Regions from separate parts of the Hydrogenophaga sp. PAMC20947 genome, predicted to be linked through region 2. Evidence: predicted binding sites of a transcription regulator. Region 2 holds the regulator's gene; each other region holds the start of a gene.
What was found. Region 2 encodes sigma-54, which starts transcription at its own class of promoters, with help from an activator protein. Its sites were predicted from a motif close to TGGCANGNAANCTGCTTT; they were not measured.
Positions count from the first base shown of each region.

Region 1: E5678_RS01660 (PQQ-dependent catabolism-associated beta-propeller protein) is a predicted target of sigma-54. The motif match lies at 956-973, and genes of this name have one in related genera.
Region 3: E5678_RS06675 (formate/nitrite transporter family protein) is a predicted target of sigma-54. The motif match lies at 3,171-3,188, and genes of this name have one in related genera.
Region 4: E5678_RS18030 (pilin) is a predicted target of sigma-54. The motif match lies at 2,245-2,262, and genes of this name have one in related genera.

Region 1 covers NZ_CP039252.1:360,628-366,148, forward strand. The annotation lists gene E5678_RS01655 (tripartite tricarboxylate transporter substrate binding protein) at 1-862, opposite strand, end outside; gene E5678_RS01660 (PQQ-dependent catabolism-associated beta-propeller protein) at 1,072-2,070, shown strand; gene E5678_RS01665 (ABC transporter substrate-binding protein) at 2,067-3,347, shown strand; gene E5678_RS01670 (ABC transporter permease) at 3,329-4,174, shown strand; gene pqqE (pyrroloquinoline quinone biosynthesis protein PqqE) at 4,272-5,414, opposite strand; gene pqqD (pyrroloquinoline quinone biosynthesis peptide chaperone PqqD) at 5,469-5,521, opposite strand, start outside.
Region 2 covers NZ_CP039252.1:3,459,428-3,464,948, forward strand. The annotation lists gene E5678_RS15790 (THUMP domain-containing protein) at 1-439, opposite strand, end outside; gene rpoN (RNA polymerase factor sigma-54) at 661-2,310, opposite strand; gene lptB (LPS export ABC transporter ATP-binding protein) at 2,449-3,198, opposite strand; gene lptA (lipopolysaccharide transport periplasmic protein LptA) at 3,237-3,878, opposite strand; gene E5678_RS15810 (thiol:disulfide interchange protein DsbA/DsbL) at 4,043-4,684, opposite strand; gene E5678_RS15815 (SPOR domain-containing protein) at 4,757-5,440, opposite strand; gene argS (arginine--tRNA ligase) at 5,458-5,521, opposite strand, start outside.
Region 3 covers NZ_CP039252.1:1,503,305-1,508,825, forward strand. The annotation lists gene meaB (methylmalonyl Co-A mutase-associated GTPase MeaB) at 1-38, opposite strand, end outside; gene scpA (methylmalonyl-CoA mutase) at 94-2,250, opposite strand; gene E5678_RS06670 (GntR family transcriptional regulator) at 2,385-3,020, shown strand; gene E5678_RS06675 (formate/nitrite transporter family protein) at 3,454-4,263, shown strand; gene cynS (cyanase) at 4,376-4,819, shown strand; gene E5678_RS06685 (bifunctional protein-serine/threonine kinase/phosphatase) at 4,861-5,521, shown strand, end outside.
Region 4 covers NZ_CP039252.1:3,937,004-3,942,524, reverse strand. The annotation lists gene E5678_RS18040 (hypothetical protein) at 1-350, opposite strand, end outside; gene E5678_RS18035 (pilin) at 685-1,113, opposite strand; gene E5678_RS18030 (pilin) at 1,758-2,186, opposite strand; gene E5678_RS18025 (pilin) at 2,802-3,230, opposite strand; gene E5678_RS18020 (pilin) at 3,846-4,265, opposite strand; gene E5678_RS18015 (3',5'-cyclic-nucleotide phosphodiesterase) at 4,503-5,306, opposite strand; gene E5678_RS18010 (adenylate/guanylate cyclase domain-containing protein) at 5,374-5,521, opposite strand, start outside.

The DNA of each region.
Region 1 (5,521 bases), 1.8 Mb from region 2:
GCTTGGCAATGACATCAGGGGGCGTGCCTTGCGGCGCGGCGAGGCCCCAGGGTGAGGTGTAGACCGCCTGCGGGTAACCCAGCTCGCGCATCGTAGGCACCTCGGGCCAGCGCGGGCTGCGCTCGGCGCTGAAGAGGGCAAGGATGCGCATCTTGCCCTGATCGACCCAGGGCGCGAACCCTGTCGAATTGACGCCCGCCATGAGACGGCCGCTGGCCACGGCCAGCATCTGGTCGGCCGTGCCTTTGTAGGGAACGTGTACGTATTCAACCTTGTGTTGCCGCAGCAGTTCCTCCGTGGCAAGGTGGGCGGTGGTGCCCACGCCGGTGGAGCCGAGGATGAGTTCGCCTGGGTGCTTCTTGGCCCAGGCGACCAGATCCGCCCAGCTGTTCCAGGCGCTGCTGCTCGGGACCAGCACGCCAAAGCTCACGCCCGAGACCTGCAAGATGGGGCTGAGGTCTGCCACCGGATCCCAGAGCACGTTGTGCATCAGCGCGTAGCGGTAGACCGTGATCGGCACCTGGCCGATGGTGTAGCCGTCGGGATTGGCCATCTTGAGCGCCGGGGCCACCTGCGTGCCTCCGGCGCCGGGTTTGTTCATGACGACGATGGCTTGCCCCAGCCATTTTTCGGCCTCGTCAGAGAGGATGCGCAAGGTGAGGTCGGTCTGGCCGCCAGCGGGCCAGGGCACGATCAGGGTGATTGGCCGCTCAGGCCATGAGCGGTGGGTCGCCGCCCGGGCCGGCCATCCTGCGGCGGCGAGCACAGCGCTGCCCAGGCCCAAGCCCAGCCATTCGCGGCGCGAGGTTGGCCGGGTGCCTGCGTAGGGTGGTCGGGGGCTTGGAAAATCGGTGCGGCGCATGGGCGGCCTTTCGGTGTAGCGTTGTCTCGGTGTTGTGTGGCTGCGCGGCAGTCTTGTGGTGCCGGGTGTGGGCCAGTTTTGTCTCTGTGCTTCTGGCACTGTACTTGCAGCCCGAGTGTCCCGTGGCGGCACAGGCGACAGGCGAATCCAGACAGGGGTGGCGCCAGCCGGTACGATCATCGATGACAAAAAACAAGGAGACAAGCTGGATGACAAAGACCATTCATCGATCCGCCCCGGCCCGGCGCGCCTGGGCTTTGTGGGCCGTGTTGTGTGCTGCTGTTGCCAGCGGGGCTCAGGCACAGGGCGCAGGCACGGTGTATGTGTCCAGTGAGAAGGACAACGCCATCTACGTGTTCAACGCGCAGGGCGATCGCCAGGGCCAGATCGATGTCTGCAAGCGCCCGCGCGATATGGCCTTCAGCCCGGACCACAAGCAAATCATGGTGGTCTGTGGCGACAGCAATGCGCTCGGGCTGGTCGATGTGGCAACAGGCCGCTTGGCGGGCAGTGTTCCATTGGGGGACAGTCCGGAAATGTTTGCGCTCAGCCCAGACGGCAAACTGGCCTATGTGTCGATTGAAGACGAGAACGTTCTGGCTGCCTACGACCTGGCCACGAAAAAGCTGGCGTTCGAGGTCCAGACCGGTGGGGAACCCGAAGGTGTGCTGGTGACACCTGATGGCAAGACGGCCTATGTGACCTCCGAGGTGGCCAATCTGGTTCATGAAATCGATCTCACGACCCACAAGGTGGTCAAGAACATCAAGGTGGGCAAGCGGCCGCGCCGCTTCGTGCTCGCCGCCGGGGGCGCCGAGCTGTGGGTGACCAACGAGCTGGATGCGTCGGTGAGCGTGGTCGACACCAAGACCCGTTCGCTCAAGCAAACCATCCAGTTTGAGGTGAAGGGCATGCGGACCAGCGACATCACGCCAGTGGGCATGACCATCAGCCCCGATGGCCGCTCGGTCTGGGTGGGCCTGGGCAAGGCCAATCACGTGGCCGAGGTCGACGCCGCCACGCACGCCGTCAAGCGGCTGGTGCTGGTGGGCAAACGGGCCTGGGGGTTGCGTTTGCATCCCGACGGCAAGACGCTGTACGTGGCCAATGGCCTGTCCGATGACTTGACCCTCATCGACACCGCCAGCGGCAAGGCGATCAAGACGGTGCCGGCTGGTCGCGTGCCGCACACGGTATTGGTCAAATGACCGGCTCCCCCCCTTCGCTTCGCTCCGCCCCACAAGGGGCAACGCTGGCGGCCCGGCGGAGCCGGTTCCACGGCGTTCTGGGTTGGTGGTACTCGCGCGCCGTCGTTGTGGCGTTGCTCTCGGCCGCTTGCTTTGTCTCGACTGCTGCAGAGGCCGTCACCAAGGTCACAGTTGCCGTGATTTCTCTGGCCGACGATGCGCGCTATGGCGCGCGGCGAGAGGAGCGTGCTTACCCGGGCCATCCCGCGGGCCGGGCGGTTGATGGGGCGCGGTTGGGTGCGGACGATTCATCGTTCGAGCTGGATGCCGAGGGCATGGCGCTGGAGGTGCGCGATGTGGTACTGCCCAACGCGGCAGCTTTGCCCAAAGCCCTGGCGGAGCTGAAGGCGGCCAAGGTACAGCATGTGATCGCCGACTTGCCCTTGGCCGCCATGCGCCAGCTGGTTCAGACGGCGCCGGCCGCGCTGGGCGGCGCGGTGGTGTTCAACGCCGGACTGGACGACGACAGCCTTCGCGCCGAAGACTGCGCCGCCGCCTTGCTGCACACCTACCCCAGCCGACTGATGATGAGCGATGCGCTGGCGCAGTACCTGGCCGCGCGCAACTGGCGCAAGGCGCTGGTGTTGCAGGGCCCGCTGCCGGGCGACGCGTTGCAGGGCCAGGCCTGGGCGCGCTCGGCCAAGCGTTACGGCATCAAGACCACGCAAACGCGGCCTTTCAAGCTCAGCGGTGATCCGCGCGAACGCGATCTGGCCAACACACGCTTGCTCACCGGCGACCGCGATCACGATGTGGTCGCCGTGATGGACAGCGATGGCGAGTTCGCGCGAGCCTTGCCCTATGCCACGCAATGGCCGCGTCCGGTCGTGGGCGCCAACGGGCTGATGGCGATGGCCTGGCATCCGCAATGGGAGCGCTACGGTGGACCGCAACTCTCGCGCCGCTTTTTCAAGCTGGCGCAACGCCCCATGCGCGGGCAGGACTGGGCGGCCTGGATGGCGGTGCGCTCGGTGACAGCCGTCTTGGTGGACAACCCCAAGGCCACTGTGGGCCAGCAGCTCAAGGCCCTGCGCGGCGGTACGGTTTTTGTGGACGGTTTCAAAGGGACGCGCCTGTCGTTTCGGCCCTGGGACGGGCAGTTGCGCCAGCCGTTGTTCCTGAGCCATGTGGACGGCGTGGTCGCCACCGCTCCGGTTGACGGCGTCTTGCACCCGGTTGAGGTGCTCGACACCTTGGGGGTTGATCAAAAGGAAAGCACATGCAAAGCCCAACCCTGACCTCCGATCTCGCGGCGCCTTCGCTGCCCATGCATCTGGCGCGGGCGCTGCGTGCGGTCGTGGGCCGTGAACTCAACCGCTTTTTGAGACAGCCTTCGCGTCTGGGCTCGGCGCTGGTTCGGCCGCTGTTGTGGTTCGTGGTGTTCTCGGCGGGTTTCAGCAATGTCTTTGGTGTGGCCATCGTGCCACCCTATGAAACGTACATTGAATACAAGGCTTACATGGTGCCCGGCCTGCTGGGTATGGTGGCTTTGTTCAACGGCATGCAGAGCTCGCTTTCCATGGTGTACGACCGCGAAATGGGTGTGATGCGCCTCCTGCTGACGGCGCCGCTGGCGCGCGCCTGGCTGCTGGCGTTCAAGCTGCTGGCGGGCACCTGCCTCTCGGTCTTGCAGATGGGGGTGTTTCTGGTGATCGCCGCGCTGTTCGGCGTGGAAATACCCTGGGCCACAGTGCCACCGCTGCTGTTGGCCATGATCAGCGCGGCCACCATGTTGGCCGCGCTGGGGCTGATGTTGTCGGTGTATGTGCGGCAGCTGGAGAACTTCGCGGGCACGATGAACTTCGTGATCTTCCCTATGTTCTTCATCAGCTCGGCCCTGTATCCGCTGTGGAAACTGGAGGAATCGGGCGCCTGGTGGCTGCTGAAGCTGGCGGAATTCAACCCGTTCACCTACGCCGTAGAAGCCATCCGCTACGCCAGCGTGGGCCAGTTTCATGGTCTGTCCTGGGCGGTGGTGCTGGGTTGTGGGGCGGTGTTTTTTGTGCTCGCGCTGTGGGGCTACGACCCGCAGCGGGGCTGGATTCGGCAAAAAGGATCGGCCTGATCGGCGGGGATCGCCGAGGCTTCTATGGGCTACTGGCGTGAAGGCATTAGGGCTGCGCCCCCGGCGCTAGCGGCTCACCAACAAGTGACTGGCCGTGTCAGGTGTCTTTTGCGGCCGGGTGCAAATGGCGCGATGCATCGTCGCTTCGGAACACAATGGGGATGTTGCGTCGCGCGGGGGCTTGCTTCACCAGCTGAACCACCTTGTCGTGGTGGGGCGATTTGCTGCACACCGGGTCGGCTGCTGCTGCATCGCCGGTGATCATGAAGGCCTGGCAGCGGCAACCGCCAAAGTCTTTGTGGCGCTCATCGCAGCTGCGGCAGGGGGCTTTCATCCAGCTGTCGCCCCGGAAGGCGTTGAAGGCATTGCTGCGCTGCCAGATTTCGGCGATGGAGGTGTCCTTGATGTTGGGCAAGGCGAGGTTGGGCAGGTCGCGCGCGTTGTGGCAAGGCATGGCCAGGCCATCGGGTGCGATGCTGAGAAAAACCGAGCCCCAGCCGTTCATGCAAGCCTTGGGGCGCTCCTCAAAATAGTCGGGCACCACGAACAGCACGCGCGTTTTGGGCCCGGCTTTTCCTTCCTGGCTTTCGCGAAATCGGGTGACCACGGCCTCGGCTGCTTCCAGTTCTTCTCGCGTGGGCATCAGGTGGTCCCGATTGACCCAGGCCCAGCCGTAGTATTGGGTGTTGGCGAGCTCCAGGTATTCGGCCTCGAGCGCCACGGCCATCTCGATGATCTTGCCCACATGGGGCAGGTTGTGGCGGTGCAATACGCAGTTGAGCACCATGGGCCAGTCATGCTCCTTGATCAGGCGCGCCACGCGCTGCTTGAGTTCAAACGTTTTGGTGTGGCTCAGAAAGTCGTTGAGTTCCTGGGTGGAGTCTTGGAACGAGAGCTGTACGTGGTCAAGTCCGGCGTCTTTGAGCGCTTGCGCCTTGGCGGGCGTGAGGCCGACGCCTGAGGTGATGAGGTTGGTGTAGTAGCCCAGGCGGTGCGCTTCTTGCACCAGTTCCACCAGGTCGTCGCGCAACAGCGGCTCGCCGCCTGAGAAGCCCAGCTGCGCCGCGCCGAGCTTGCGCGCCTGCTGCATCACGCTCACCCATTGCCCAGTGGTGAGCTCTTCGCGGATGTGCGCTTGCTGTGTGGGGTTGTAGCAAAACACGCAATGCAGCGGGCATTTGTAAGTCAGCTCGGCGAGCAACCACAGGGGGGGGCCGGCAGCAACAGGCGATGTGTTCACAGCTTGGGTTCCTGGGCCGAGCGCGATGGCGTAGCCGAGGCGGTCACGGTGCTTTTATTCGATCCAGCCACGGCGCTGTCCTTCCTCGAGCAATGACACGACTTGTG
Region 2 (5,521 bases):
TGAGGTGGGCGTAAATGCGCACATCGGGCCAGGTGGTGTTCACGCTGGGGCGCTCCCCGCGCTTGGCGCGAAAGCGGTCACAAATAGCGTCTTTGACCTTGAGCGCGGCGAAGTTCAGGCTGGTCAGCGGACTGTGCTGCGCGGTGATTTCGACCTTGATGGTTTCCTGCGGAGAAAACCAGATTTCCCAGGCAACCTCGCCCGCTGCGTTGTAGAGGTCTTGCTCGTTGCGGTATTCACCGTGCCACAACTGCACCAGCACGCGCTGGGTGAGGCGGCTGTGCAGGTTCAGGCGCATGGCATCTCGCCAGGAAGCCTGCACACCCACACCGCCGCGTGCCTTGAAGGCCAGTGGTTCGTTTGTGATGCGCTTCACTTCGTCGGCGAGGAAGTCCTCCACGCCGGCAGCGCAGGGCAAAAAGAGGTTGAGTTGGTTCATGAATCTTTTTCCAAAAATGGTTGCGGCCACAAAAGCCACCGCGCTAACAGCCGTCATTCCTTCCAGTGCACACCACGGAACTGGATCTGGCAGGCCGGTTGGTGCAATCCCCGCGCGCAGGGACACAGGGGGCCTGCACCCTGAACACACCACAGAACTGGCTTCACCAGGCCGCAGGTGCAGCCCCCATCAGGGGGAAGGGGCGAAGCGGTGCAGGAGGGCTACAAGGTTTTTCGCAAATTGGCGGGCGCGATGCGCAACGCTTCCCGGTATTTGGCCACAGTACGGCGGGCACACTCAATACCCTGCGCTTTGAGCAGTTCGGAAAGCTGGTTGTCTGACAATGGTTTTGACGCGTTTTCAGCGGCAATGAGCTGTTTGAGCAAGGCGCGCACCGCTGTGCTCGATGCGTTGCCGCCAGTCTCCGTGCCCAGCGATGAGCCAAAAAAGTACTTGAGTTCGTAGGTGCCGAACGGCGTGGCCATGTACTTGGCGGTGGTCACACGGCTGATGGTGGACTCGTGCAAGCCCAGCTCGTCGGCGATTTCGCGCAACACCAGCGGCCGCATGGCGAGCTCGCCATGCATGAAAAAATTGCGCTGCCGTTCGACAATGGCCGAGGACACGCGCAGGATGGTGTCGAACCGCTGCTGGATATTCTTGATGAACCAGCGCGCCTCCTGCAAACGCTGCTGCATGGCGGCATGGCCTGCTTCGCCGCCACCCCCTTTCCCACCCCGGTTCTGACGCAGGGCGTTGGCGTATACATCGTGCACCCTCAACCGCGGCATGACGTCGGGGTTGAGCTGCACCTTGAAGCCACGCCCGGCGTGCGTGACCAGGACATCGGGCACAACGACATTGCGCTCCACATCCACAAACCGCCGTCCCGGCTTGGGCTCCAGCCCGATGATCAGGCCAAGCGCTGCGCGCACCGTCTCATCGTCCAGCCCACACAACGCACACAAGCGCTTCACATCGCGCTTGGCGAGCAACTCCAGCGGTTGTCGGCAAATCACCAGCGCAGCCTGGGCAACCGGCGTGTTGCGCAAGTCTTCGATCTGCAGACGCAAACACTCGCCGAGATCCCGCGCACCCACGCCGATGGGCTCCATGTTGTGCAGCCAGCCCAGCGCCATGCGCAGCTGCTCTTCCGCGACTTCAATCGCCGCAATACTGGGCGATGCAGCTTCGCGCCCGTGCAGCAGCCGCCAAAAGGCCAACGCCAATTCTGTCCAGTCGTCATCGAGATAACCATCGTCGTTGAGCGACTCGATCAGGAAATACAGTGCGGCCTGATCGGTTTCGCTCAGGCGCAAACAGCGGGCCTGCTCATGGAGGTGATCTTGCAGGCTGACCGGCGCTCGGGCCAGATCAGCCGCCGTTGCCGTTTCGTCGTCACCCCCGGAAGAGCCACTGTTGCGCGCGGGCGCATCACCGCCCCACTCGCCGTCGTCGGGCGCCATTTCCACGGAGCCGTCGCCGTCCCAATTTTCTTCCAACGCCCCGTCTCCATCGGCCTTGCGCTCGGCGGCTTCCCCAGCCGCACTCTCACTGGGCTCACTGGCTGTCGACGATGTGCCTTGGCTGAAGGGCAACTCTGAATCGGGGGCAACAGATTCGCCCTCGGGAGCCGCCGCCGCTTCGGCAATTTGCTCTCCTGCGCTGACCGGGACATCGCTGTGATCAAGCCCAAAATCTTCGCGGTCAGCGGTTTCATCCGCACGATCGAGAAACGGGTTTTCATCGAGCATCTGCTCGACTTCCTGCGCCATTTCAAGGGTAGAGAGCTGCAGCAAGCGGATCGACTGCTGCAGCTGTGGCGTGAGCGCGAGATGCTGCGAAACGCGCAGCGACAAACCTTGCTTCATGCCAAGGCGCCTAGCGACACGTCAAAACGCTGGAGCGGAACGTCACGCTGGAGCCACCAGCAGGTTCGCCCAAAGCCTCGCTCATTCCCATCAGGGAGCACCGAACCACAGCAGCATGGAACAACGGATTGGCCACCATCACATGCGGAAGTTCTCGCCGAGGTATACCCGGCGAACATCGGCGTTTTCCACGATCTCTTCACTGGTGCCACTCGCCAGGACATGACCATCGCTGATGATGTAAGCGTGGTCACAAATACCCAGCGTCTCACGCACGTTGTGATCGGTGATGAGCACCCCGATGCCTCTGGATTTGAGAAAACTGATGATGTGCTGGATTTCGAGCACTGCGATCGGATCGATACCGGCAAAGGGTTCGTCCAACAGGATGAACCGAGGGCGCGAAGCCAGAGCCCGCGCGATTTCCACTCGACGGCGCTCACCGCCCGACAGGGATGGCGCAGGCGAGTTGCGCAAGTGCTCCACGCGCAAGTCCTTGAGCAGTTCGTCCAGACGTTGGTCAATTTCGGGTTCGCTCAGCGGCTGACCGGCCGGGTTGCGCTGCAACTCCAGCACGGCGCGCACGTTTTGCGCCACAGTGAGCTTGCGAAAGATGGAGGATTCCTGGGGAAGGTAGCCCAAGCCCAAGCGCGCCCGGCGGTGAATGGGCAGCTCTTCGATGCGCTGTTCGTCGAGCAAGATCTCACCACCATCGGCCCTTAGCAAACCCACGATCATGTAAAACGAAGTGGTCTTGCCCGCCCCGTTGGGGCCCAGAAGCCCCACAACCTCACCTTTGCCGACCGACAGGGACACGTTCTTGACGACCTGCCGGCTGCCATAGGCCTTTTTCAAGCTGCGCACTTCCAGACGACTGCGCACCGCCATCGACTCCAGTCCCCCCGCAGAGGGGATCTCCGCTACGTTCACTTGCGTTTCTCGTTGATTTTGGAGCTGGGTCGCAACTTGGCGGGTTCAGAATTGGCGGGCGCCGGTGCCGGTGCATTGCGTACGGCATCGGGAATCGGCGTCAGCATGGCGCGCACACGGCCCGACGGGTTGGCCGGCGTGCTGCTGGCCGCGCCCCCTTTGACCGTGAACACTTCAGACACGCTGTTGTAGGTGATCTGGTTGCCCAGATTCTCGTCATTGATGGCAGTGCCGCGGTAGCGGCGCAACGCAGCGTTGCCCGTGAGCACCACCGTCTGGGCCTTGCTGTCGTATTCGATGCGGTCGGCCTCTCCTTCGACCCATTCGTCCAGCCCTTCGCGCTTCTGGCGAAAAAACCCGGGCTCGCCCAGCAACAACCCAAACTGGTTGCCCTGGGTGTCTTGGCGCACATCCATTTTGTTGCCGCGCATGATGATCGTGCCCTTGGTGATCACGACCTTGCCGGTGAACACACTGGTCAGGGTCGCGTCGTCGTAACGCAGAGAGTCGGCCTCGATGTTCATGGGCTTGTCCTTGTCGGCCAGCTCAGCGTGGGCAACGCCGACCGTCAACATCAAACCCGCGATTGCGGCCAGGAAACGGGGAGTCCGGGGAGAGCGAAGGTGGTGTTGGGGCATGGCTTTAGTGGGGCACAAATCTTGCATTCGCTTTCATTGTAGCGGTGCATGGCCCGTCGTGGCGGCTGGCACGCAGGAACGGCGCCGACCGGAAATAACACAACCCGCTGGCAGCGGGTTGTGTTTCGGTTCAGGTCCGGAAGGGCACTGCTGGGATCGAGGCGTCAGCCTTTGCGGGCCTGTGCAATCAGCGAGTCTGCGATGAGCAGCGTCTTGGGGCCCTGGCCGCCAATGTAGAACTGGCCGGCCACGCCCAGAGCAGGCGTGCCTTCCACCTGATAGGCGTCCTGTAGCTGGGTCGCTGCTTTGGCTTTTTCGATTGCGCTGCCGTTGAAGAAAGACAGAAATTGCGCCTTGTCCACGCCCTGCTTCTCCACCCATGCCACGATGGTTTCAGGCGAGGTGAGTTGCTGGCGCTCTTCGTGGAAAGCCTTGAACACTTTTTCGTGCAGCTTTTCAACCAGCCCCATGGACTCCAGCGAGAAATAGAAACGCTGCATGGGGCCGAAGGCCGGGCTGAAAGCCACTGGCATGCGGCGCAAAACCACGTCAGCGGGCAACGACTTGCTCCATTCGGTCATGAGCGGCTCAAAGCGGAAGCAATGGATACAGGAATAGGAGAAAAACTCCACCACTTCCACCTTACCGGCAGGCGTGGAGACCGCAGCGGCCTTGGCCAGGCGGGTGTAGTCGCTGCCTTCCTTGAAGGCAACGCGCTGTGCCAGGGCGGGGGTGAGGCTCAGTGCGCCAACTGCGGCAATGGTGCCTGTGGCGAACAGGGAGCGTGAAAAATCTCGGCGTTGCATGGGTTCGATCTCCTGGTAGTTGCCTGCTTGAGCAGAGAGAGGGGTTGAAAGTTCCGCGCCTGGGCGGCGTTCTCAGCGCTGGATGCGCACCAGCGCCGCATCCACGCTGTTGGCCTCGAGCTGGACCCGCGTGGCTTCGGCCAGCGGCTTTTGGTTGAAGGGACCGATCCGCACGCGGTACACCGTGCGGCCCGATTGTTCGCGCTCGGTGATTTCGGCCGCCATCCCCAACATGGCCAGGCGGGCACGCTGGGCTTGTGCGTCGTCAGGCGCGCGAAACGCCCCAGCCTGTACAAAGTAGATGGCTGCATCGCCCGTGGCTGCGCTGGCCGCCTTTGCCGGCGCAGCCGGCGAGGAGGCGGCGCCAGGGCTAGCCGGTGCCGCCGCGGGCACAGCCGGGGTATCACCGAGTTTGTCCCTCAACAGATCCCCCAGAGGATCACCATCGAGGCCCGAGCCCGAGGGCGCCTCAACAGCAGGCGCTCCCTCTGCACCAGGCGCAGCGCCTTCGGTCGCAGGCAGAGGAGACTGCTGACTCGACAACCCAGCGTTGGGGTTCCAGCCCTTGTTGCGCTCGGCTTCTTCAACGTCTTTCGCAGGCGACCTGGAAACGCCGCGGTCCACAAAAGGCACGGGGACGCGTGTCACATAAACGGCAACAGCCAGGGCAATGCCCAAGCCCACCAGCAGACCGATCACCAGACCGATCAAAGTGCCGCCCACCTGGGCGCGCAAGGGCGCAGAGAGTTGTTTCATAGTAGGGACGTTGGTTCTCACATCTTGGTCGGGGCACTCACGCCCAGAACCGCCAGGCCATTGTGCAACACCTGCGCGGTG
Region 3 (5,521 bases), 2.0 Mb from region 2:
AGGGCTGGGCGTGGCCCAGACTCAATCGTTTCTGTCATCACCGTCACCAACAATGCATGCTTGATTTGAGTGCCGCGCCCTTGAGGGCGTGGCTCACGCGATGGCTTTCTTTATCTGCTCCAGCACATCCTTCGCGCTGGCCGGAATCGGCGTACCCGGCCCGTAGATGCCTTTGACGCCAGCCTCGTAGAGCATCTCGTAATCCTGACGCGGAATCACACCGCCCACAAAAACAATGATGTCATCAGCGCCCTGCTTCTTGAGCTCGGCAATGATGGCCGGCACCAACGTCTTGTGGCCTGCCGCCAGCGTGGATACACCCACGGCATGCACGTCGTTTTCGATCGCCTGGCGTGCACACTCTTCAGGAGTCTGGAAGAGTGGGCCCATGTCCACATCGAAGCCCAGGTCGGCAAACGCCGTTGCCACCACCTTGGCGCCGCGGTCGTGGCCGTCTTGACCCAGCTTGCTGACCATCACACGCGGACGACGGCCTTGGACTTCGGCAAAGTCGCTGATTTCTTTCTTCAGCTGATCCCAGCCTTCGGCGGAATCGTAGGCAGCAGCGTACACACCGGTCACCTTTTGTGTATCGGCGCGGTGGCGCCCAAAGATTTTTTCCAGCGCGTCGGACACTTCACCCACCGTGGCGCGCAAACGAATCGCCTGGATTGAAAGATCAAGCAGGTTGCCTTGCCCGCTTTCGGCAGAAGCCGTGAGCGCGTCCAGCGCAGCGGCCACTTTGACGCTGTCGCGGCTGGCCTTGATGGCATTGAGGCGTTTGATCTGGCCATCCCGCACCTTGACGTTGTCCACATCCAGCGTCTCGATCGGATCTTCTTTGGCCAGCTTGTATTTGTTGACGCCCACGATCACGTCTTTGCCCGAATCGATGCGCGCCTGTTTCTCGGCAGCCGCCGCTTCGATCTTCAGCTTGGCCCAGCCGGAATCCACCGCCTTGGTCATACCGCCCATGGCATCGACCTCTTCAATGATGGCCCAGGCCTTGTCGGCCATTTCCTGCGTGAGCGACTCCATCATGTAGCTGCCAGCCCAGGGATCAACCACACTGGTGATGTGGGTCTCTTCCTGAATGATGAGCTGGGTGTTGCGCGCAATGCGCGAGCTGAACTCGGTCGGCAGCGCAATGGCTTCGTCCAGCGAATTGGTGTGCAGGCTTTGTGTGCCGCCGAAGACGGCCGCCATGGCTTCAATGGTGGTGCGCACCACGTTGTTGTAGGGGTCTTGCTCGGTCAGCGACCAACCTGAAGTCTGGCTGTGGGTGCGCAGCATCAGGCTCTTGGGCTTTTGGGCGTTGAAGCCTTTCATGATGCGTGTCCACAGCAAACGTGCTGCTCGCATTTTGGCGATTTCAAGGTAGAAGTTCATGCCCACCGCCCAGAAGAACGAGAGGCGTCCGGCGAAATCGTCTACGTCCATGCCTTTGGCGGTGGCCGTCTTCACGTACTCCTTACCATCGGCCAGCGTGAAAGCCAACTCCAGAGCCTGGTTCGCACCCGCTTCCTGCATGTGGTACCCCGAGATCGAGATCGAGTTGAACTTCGGCATGTGCGCGGCCGTGTACTCGATGATGTCGCCGATGATTTTCATCGATGGCTCGGGAGGGAAGATGTAGGTGTTGCGCACCATGAACTCTTTCAGAATGTCGTTCTGAATCGTTCCGGAAAGCTGGTCCTGGCTCACGCCCTGCTCTTCGGCGGCCACAACGTAGCCCGCCAACACCGGCAACACCGCGCCGTTCATCGTCATGGACACCGAGACCTTGTCCAGCGGGATCTGATCGAACAGTATCTTCATGTCCTCCACCGAATCGATGGCCACACCCGCTTTGCCGACATCGCCGGTTACCCGCGGGTGGTCGCTGTCGTAGCCGCGGTGGGTGGCCAGATCAAACGCGACCGACACGCCCTGACCGCCGGCAGCGAGCGCCTTGCGGTAGAACGCATTGGACTCTTCGGCCGTGGAGAAACCCGCGTACTGGCGGATCGTCCAAGGCCGGCCGGCGTACATGGTGGCCTGCGGGCCACGGATAAACGGCTCAAATCCAGGCAGCGTGTTGGTGTGGGCCAGATGGGCTGTGTCGTCGGCTGTGTACAGCGGCTTGACGCTGATCCCGTCGGGCGTGACCCAGTTCAGGGCCTCCAGATCTCCGCCAGGCGCACTTTTCTGGGCGGCTTTGACCCAATCTTCATAGGAGGCGGAGCGGAATTCGGGCTGTTTCTGGGTCATGACAGTGCGTGGGTTGGAGGCGACAAGATCGGAGCGTATTTTATATCATTCATAATTATTGATGCAAAATATTCCTCCCGGCTTACAATCTCACCCTGACTATCCAGGCGCTACGCCACTCTAAGACTTCTTTCATGTCCGTCCTCTCGCTCGCTCCACGCGCCCTGTACGAAGAAGTTGCCGAATTGCTTCGGCAGCGCATATTCAGCCGCGAGCTGGAGCCCGGCAGCTGGATCGACGAGCTCAAGATCGCCGAGGAATACGGTATCAGCCGTACCCCCTTGCGGGAAGCCTTAAAAGTCCTCGCGGCCGAAGGCCTGGTGACCATGAAGGTCCGGCGGGGGGCCTACGTGACCGAAGTGTCCGACAAAGACCTGACCGATGTCTACCACCTGCTGGCGCTGCTGGAGTCTGACGCGGCAGGCGTGGTGGCGCAACGGGCCAGCGACGTCGAGCTCACCGAACTGCAAACCATCCACGCCGAGCTGGAAGGGGCTATCGGTCAGCGCGATCTGTTTTTTGCCATCAATGAACGCTTCCACATGCGTTTGCTGGAAATCGCCGACAACCGTTGGCGCATGCAAATGGTCACCGATCTGCGCAAGGTCATGAAGCTCAACCGCCACAATTCACTCCTCAAGACCGGGCGGATTGATGACTCCCTGAGCGAGCACCGCGCCGTGATGGCAGCGCTGCTGGCCCGCGAGGGCGAACTCGCCATGCAGCGCATGCAAGAACACTTCCACAACGGCCTGGAAGCCGCGACCTGACCCCCCGCCCCACAATGGCGCGATCCCAGCGCCCGGCTCTTTTGCTGCGCTGCACCAAAACCGATCATTGACCGCACCGCTTTGGCTCCCAGGGACCCAGGCCGCCGTCCACAGCCACGTCTGTCCCCTGAGAAATTCGACATCCAGCCCTGGCACGAAGCATGCTTAGGTAATGATGTCAGGCCAACGGCGGCCCGATCGGCGGATGAGCAGCTGGCTGCTCACCAACACATTTTCATGGACAACGGCGTCCATTCCAGCCTTGCTTTCATTCGTGCGAGCCCGGCAAGGAATGGGCGCCGTTTCTGTTTTTGAAGCATCCGATTGATCCGCCCTGGCCTGACAAGACTGCCCGCCGACAAACCCTGTCCGGCGTCCACAACCGCACCCAATACCCCAGGGTGCACGCCTTGAGCAACGAGAGGTAATCAACATGGCCTACCTGGTACCGTCCGAATTCGTCACCAAAATGGTGGACGCTGGAGAAGCCAAGATCTTCATGTCCACCCGCGACACATTGATCCGCGCATTCATGGCCGGCGCTATTTTGGCGCTGGCCGCGGCATTCGCCATCACCATCAACGTACAGACCGGACAGCCTTTGGCGGGCGCCATCCTGTTTCCCGTCGGGTTCTGCCTGCTGTACCTGCTGGGCTTCGATCTGCTGACCGGCGTGATGACACTGTGCCCCCTGGCGCTGATCGACAAGCGGCCAGGCGTCACCCTCAACGGCGTGCTGCGCAACTGGGGCCTGGTGTTTGTCGGCAACTTCGCCGGCGCATTCCTGGTTGCCATCATGATGGCCATCATCTTCACGTTCGGATTCTCCACCGAGCCCAATGCGGTCGGCCAAGCCATTGGCCACATCGGTGAAGGCCGCACCGTGGGCTACGCCGCACACGGCGCCTCGGGCATGTTGACGCTGTTCATTCGCGGCGTGCTGTGCAACTGGATGGTGTCGACAGGCGTCGTGGGCGCCATGGTCTCGACCAACGTCTCGGGCAAGGTCATTGCCATGTGGATGCCCATCATGCTGTTTTTCTACATGGGCTTTGAGCACTCCATCGTCAACATGTTCCTGTTCCCCTCCGGGCTGCTCCTGGGTGGCAATTTCTCCATCTACGATTACCTGATCTGGAACGAGATCCCGACTGTGCTCGGCAACCTGGTCGGCGGCCTGGCCTTTGTGGGCCTGACGCTGTACTCCACGCATGTGCGCACCGCACCCAAGCGCACGGCCTGATTTCAGCCCCTCGGCCACAGCGAACACGCGTTCGCTGTGGTTTTAGGGAGGCGCTGTCCCCGGCGCCCAACTGCAACACCCCATCACATTTGAACCACCCGGGAGTCAACGTATGAACCGCAACGACGTCACCGAAATGATCATCGGCGCCAAGATCACCAAAGGCCTCAAATGGGAGGCTGTGGCCGCCGAGCTGGGCCTGTCCAAAGAATGGGTCACCGCAGCCTGCCTTGGCCAAATGACGTTCAACAAAGCCCAGGCCGACACCGTTGGCCAGTTTTTCGACCTGCCCAAGGAGGCCATTGCGTGGCTGCAGGTCGTGCCCAGCAAAGGCTCGGTGCCCACAGCTGTCCCGACCGACCCATTGATCTACCGGCTCTACGAACTGGTACAGGTCTACGGCACCACCTTCAAAGAGCTCATTCACGAAGAATTCGGCGACGGCATCATGTCAGCGATCGATTTCAAAATGAAGCTTGTGCGGGAGTCAGATCCTGCAGGGGATCGCGTCAACATCGCCATGTCAGGCAAATTTCTGCCCTACAAGAGCTACTGAGTGCAGCCTGCCTGCTTCGGCCCAACCCACCGCACAGTGCCATGTCTGGCAAGTTAACCATCTCCATCGGTCAGCACTCGGACAAAGGCCGCAAGGAAGTCAATCAAGACTTTCATGGGGCGCTCGTTCCCGTTGAGCCTCTGCTGAGCGCCAAGGGCGTGGCCATCGCGCTGGCCGACGGCATCAGCAGCAGCGCGGTCAGCCAGGAAGCGAGCGAAGCCGCCGTGCGCAGTTTCCTCGAAGACTATTACTGCACCTCAGACGCCTGGAGCGTGAAACGCTCCGGGCAAAGGGTGCTTGGTGCCAGCAACGCCTGGTTGCATGGTCAGACGCAGCGCAGCCCGCACCGCAACGACCAGGAACGTGGCTACGTGTGCACCTTCAGCGCCATGGTGATCAAGTCCACCACAGCACACCTCTTCCACGTGGGCGACAGCCGCATCTTGCGGCTGCATCCCAAAGCGCTGGAGCAACTCACCGAAGACCATCGGGTGCGGATCTCTTCACAGCAGAGCTACCTCGCCAGGGCCCTGGGCGCACAATCCACGGTGGATATCGACTACCTGGCCCTGCCGCTCACACAGGGTGAGGTGTATGTGCTGGCCACCGACGGTGTGCACGAACATGTCGATGCCGCGCTGATCCATGCCACGCTTCAGGCCCACCCCGACGACCTGGACGCCGCCGCTCGCTCCCTTGTGG
Region 4 (5,521 bases), 480 kb from region 2:
TGCATCGCTTCCTCAGTCGAACGGGCTTGTCTTACGCCCACCATATTCAGGCCTACAAAGGGCAATGAGCGGTAGCCTTCTGGCGCAGCAGTCAGCCGCTCAAGCTGAACCTCATTGGCGGTCACTATGAGCAACCGATCCGTCTCAAATGCCAGCACCACAGGACGCGCATCAAACACCGAAGTCAGTCCGTATGCCAGCGCTATCACTTGCACCATCGCGACCACCGAAAGGTCAACCCAGCGCTCTCGTCTGGATTTTTTTGGGCTGGCCAGCACCAAGGTCAACAAAGGTCCACAAACCACGTCCACTACTAGAAGAATCAACAGAATGCCGGCAATCCCCAGCATGGTTCGCCAAGGGCGGGGATACCATAACGTGAGTACACACCAAACAGCCAGCGAAACCACCACAAGGCTGACACCCAGATGGGCCAAGGCCCAACGCCCTGCAAAACGAGCGCGAGAGGGTGCAGACTTGAAATCAGGACAGCACAGTGCAGGAGGCCGGGGCATAGATTCCCTTCGAGATTCAGGCGAAGACCTCGATTTTTGCATTCCTCAAACCAACAAGTTTGCCAACTTTTCAGAATACGAAGAAACAAAAGCCAACCGCTTTCACAAGTGGTTGGCTTTTCGGCTAGTCCCTAAGGTGCGTTGCACCCCGTGGGATTTCGGAAGCGTATTAACGGCACGCAGCAGGGCGGTACTTCGCGACCAATGTGCCACCGGTACAGGTCCAACCGATGCGATCGGTTGGGATGGTGCCAGCAACCAGCACTGGATCTGGTACAAAGGTAACCGTTCCACCACCTGCGCGAGCCGTGGTCGTCACGGTGATCACACCATCAGCGGCAATCGCAGCAGATGTCATATTAGGAGTGGCTGAAGGTGCAACCCAACCCGACGCAAGGGTTTGCCCGTTGGCGGCGTTTTCAGCTACAGCAATTTTGGCAGCGGAAGCGGCAACCAACGATTCAGACACGCGAGCACGCACGGTGTAGTCCTGGTAAGCGGGCAGAGCCACAGCAGCCAGAATACCGATGATGGCCACCACGATCATCAATTCGATGAGGGTAAAACCCTTTTGCATTTTTTGCATAGAACGATTCATGAGAAAACTCCTTGAATGGGGGGAACAAAAACCACGATGAGTGGAAGACGGGGTTTACTCAGCAGGGACCGTGCCAGCGTGAAATAGGCGGTTTTTCTTGCGCTATTTCACGGTTGGGGCCCATCAGGTGACATTTTGTGCAGTCTGATGGCGGTAAGCGGTGACGTTTTTCGTCACCTTAGGGCTTTGTGACAATAATTGTCACCGTGTTTCAATCGGTGAACCAGCCCCGTCGCACCACCCCTAAACCGGCACACCCATCACAGATCAAACGTCTGCCCCGCGCTCAGCCAACGGATATCGTGGCGCACACCACCGTCCCGGCTGGGCAGCTCGTCAAAGCGCTGGGTCTCCTCCATGATCGGCCCGGGCTCTGGCTGACGCCCAGATGGGCCAATGCCCAACGTGCGGCAAAACGAGCGCGTGAGAGTGCAGACTTGAAATCAGGACAGCGCAGTGCAGGAGGCCGGGGCATAGATTCCCTTCGAGATTCAGGCGAAGACCTCGATTTTTGCATTCCTCAAACCAACAAGTTTGCCAACTTTTCAGAATACGAAGAAACAAAAGCCAACCGCTTTCACAAGTGGTTGGCTTTTCGGCTAGTCCCTAAGGTGCGTTGCACCCCGTGGGATTTCGGAAGCGTATTAACGGCACGCAGCAGGGCGGTACTTCGCGACCAATGTGCCACCGGTACAGGTCCAACCGATGCGATCGGTTGGGATGGTGCCAGCAACCAGCACTGGATCTGGTACAAAGGTAACCGTTCCACCACCTGCGCGAGCCGTGGTCGTCACGGTGATCACACCATCAGCGGCAATCGCAGCAGATGTCATATTAGGAGTGGCTGAAGGTGCAACCCAACCCGACGCCAAGGCTTGCCCGTTGGCGGCATTTTCAGCCACGGCAATTTTGGCAGCGGAAGCGGCAACCAACGATTCAGACACGCGAGCACGCACGGTGTAGTCCTGGTAAGCGGGCAGAGCCACAGCAGCCAGAATACCGATGATGGCCACCACGATCATCAATTCGATGAGGGTAAAACCTTTTTGCATTTTTTGCATAGAACGATTCATGAGAAAACTCCTTGAATGGGGGGAACAAAAACCACGATGGGAAGAAGACATGTTTTATGGAGCAGGGACCGTGCCAACTTGAGATAGGCGGTTTTTCTTGCGCTATTTCACGGCTGGGGCCCATCAGGTGACATTTTGTGCAGTCTGATGCGGTAAGCGGTGACGTTTTTTGTCACCGTGTTTCAAGCGGTGAACCAGCCCCGTCGCACCACCCCTAAACCGGCACACCCTTCACAGATCAAACGTCTGCCCCGCGCTCAGCCAACGGACATCGTGGCGCGCACCACCGCCCCGGCTGGGCAGCTCGTCAAAGCGCTGGGTCTCCTCCATGATCAGCCCGGGCTCTGGCTGACGCCCAGATGGGCCAAGGCCCAACGCCCTGCAAAACGAGCGCGAGAGGGTGCAGACTTGAAATCAGGACAGCACAGTGCAGGAGGCCGGGGCATAGATTCCCTTCGAGATTCAGGCGAAGACCTCGATTTTTGCATTCCTCAAACCAACAAGTTTGCCAACTTTTCAGAATACGAAAAAACAAAAGCCAACCGCTTTCACAAGTGGTTGGCTTTTCAGCTAGTCCCTAAGGTGCGTTGCACCCCGTGGGATTTCGGAAACGTATTAACGGCACGCAGCAGGGCGGTACTTCGCGACCAATGTGCCACCGGTACAGGTCCAACCGATGCGATCGGTTGGGATGGTGCCAGCAACCAGCACTGGATTTGGTACAAAGGTAACCGTTCCACCACCTGCGCGAGCCGTGGTTGTCACGGTGATCACACCATCAGCGGCAATCGCCGCAGATGTCATATTAGGAGTGGCTGAAGGTGCAACCCAACCCGATGCAAGGGCTTGCCCGTTGGCGGCGTTTTCAGCTACTGCAATTTTGGCAGCGGAAGCGGCAACCAACGATTCAGACACGCGAGCACGCACGGTGTAGTCCTGGTAAGCGGGCAGTGCCACAGCAGCCAGAATACCGATGATGGCCACCACAATCATCAATTCGATGAGGGTAAAACCTTTTTGCATTTTTTGCATAGAACGATTCATGAGAAAACTCCTTGAATGGGGGGAACAAAAACCACGATAGGTGGACGACGGGGTTTACTCAGCAGGGACCGTGCCAGCGTGAAATAGGCGGTTTTTCTTGCGCTATTTCACGGTTGGGGCCCATCAGGTGACATTTTGTGCAGTCTGATGCGGTAAGCGGTGACGTTTTTTGTCACCGTGTTTCAAGCGGTGAACCAGCCCCGTCGCACCACCCCTAAACCGGCACACCCTTCACAGATCAAACGTCTGCCCCGCGCTCAGCCAACGGACATCGTGGCGCGCACCACCGCCCCGGCTGGGCAGCTCGTCAAAGCGCTGGGTCTCCTCCATGATCAGCCCGGGCTCTGGCTGACGCCCAGATGGGCCAAGGCCCAACGCCCTGCAAAACGAGCGCGAGAGGGTGCAGACTTGAAATCAGGACAGCACAGTGCAAGAGGCCGGGGCATAGATTCCCTTCGAGATTCAGGCGAAGACCTCGATTTTTGCATTCCTCAAACCAACAAGTTTGCCAACTTTTCAGAATACGAAGAAACAAAAGCCAACCGCTTTCACAAGTGGTTGGCTTTTCGGCTAGTCCCTAAGGTGCGTTGCACCCCGTGGGATTTCGGAAGCGTATTAACGGCACGCAGCAGGGCGGTACTTCGCGACCAATGTGCCACCGGTACAGGTCCAACCGATGCGATCGGTTGGGATGGTGCCAGCAACCAGCACTGGATCTGGTACAAAGGTAACCGTTCCACCACCTGCGCGAGCCGTGGTCGTCACGGTGATCACACCATCAGCGGCAATCGCAGCGCTGGCCAGGTTGGGCGTCGCTGCAGGAGCGATCCAGCCCGATGCAAGGGCTTGCCCGTTGGCGGCATTTTCAGCTACAGCAATTTTGGCAGCGGAAGCGGCAACCAACGATTCAGACACGCGAGCACGCACGGTGTAGTCCTGGTAAGCGGGCAGAGCCACAGCAGCCAGAATACCGATGATGGCCACCACGATCATCAATTCGATGAGGGTGAAACCTTGTTGCAATTTGCGCTTCATGAGAAAACTCCTTGACTGAGGGTGGAACAAAAACCACGATGGTTAAAAGACGGATCGCATTTAGCAGGGACCGTGCCAACTAGAAATGACGGGGTTTTCTTGCGCTATTTCACGGTTGGGGCCCACCAGGTGACAATTTGTGCGGCCTGGGCTCCATAGGCGGTGACGTTTTTTGTCACCGTGTTTCAAGCGGTGAACCAGCCCTGTCGCACCACCACCCCCTCACCTGCCCTTCCATCACAGATCAAACGTCTGCCCCGCGCTCAGCCAACGGATATCGTGGCGCACACCACCATCCCGGCTGGGCAGCTCGTCGAAGCGCTGAATCTCTTCCATGATCAGTCCAGTCTCAGCCGGCTTGGTGTGGGTGATGTAGATGGGGTAGCGCTGATCGCTGCGGATCTGGTCGAGCTCTGAGGCCAGCACACTGGGGGCCAGGTGCAGGCTGCGGTGGGCCAGGTCTTTCTCACGGTCGCTGAAGGCGGTCTCGATGATGAGCATGGCCACTTGCAGCTGGTTGACCCGGCGCCAGAAGGCCGGGTTGCGCTCGGTGTCGCCGCTGAAGACCCAGTAGCCTGTAGGGGACGCAGCGGCGTAACCCACGGCTGGCACGGTGTGCACGGCGGGCAAGACTTCAATGGATTTACCGCCCACGTCCAGCACTTCGCCTTCAGCAAGGGGCACAAAGCGCATCAAGGGCGCTTCGGCGCTGGGGATGGCGGCGAAGTCGGGCCAGATCAGGTTGTTGAAGATGTGTACCCGCAAGGCCGCTATGGTGCCGGGCAGGGCATGGACCTGCAGGGGCGGTGCTTTCGCGGCCAGGCGCAAGGCGGCCACGGCATCGAGCATGAGCGGGAGGCTGGCGACATGGTCCAGGTGGGAATGGGTGAGCAGCACATGGTTGATGCGCGCCATTTCCGCCAGGCTCAGATCGCCCACGCCGGTGCCGGCGTCGATCAAAACATCGTCGTCCAGCAAAAAAGAGGTGGTGCGGCAGCCTTGCGCGATCGCGCCGGAGCAGCCCAGGACTTTGACCCTCATTGGTGGTGTGCGTTGGTGTTGGTTCAGCCCGGACAAGCGGCAAGCAAGCCAACCTGTCCGGCGGGGGTTATTTGGTGTTCAGTTGGGTCGTGCCGTCCCAATCGGGACTGGGCGGCGACCGCTTCAAGGAGACTACCCGCTCTGCGTAAAGCCGGTAAAGGACTTTTTCCTCGTTCTGACGCCGGAGATTGAGCAAATGCACCTCGCAGGCGTCC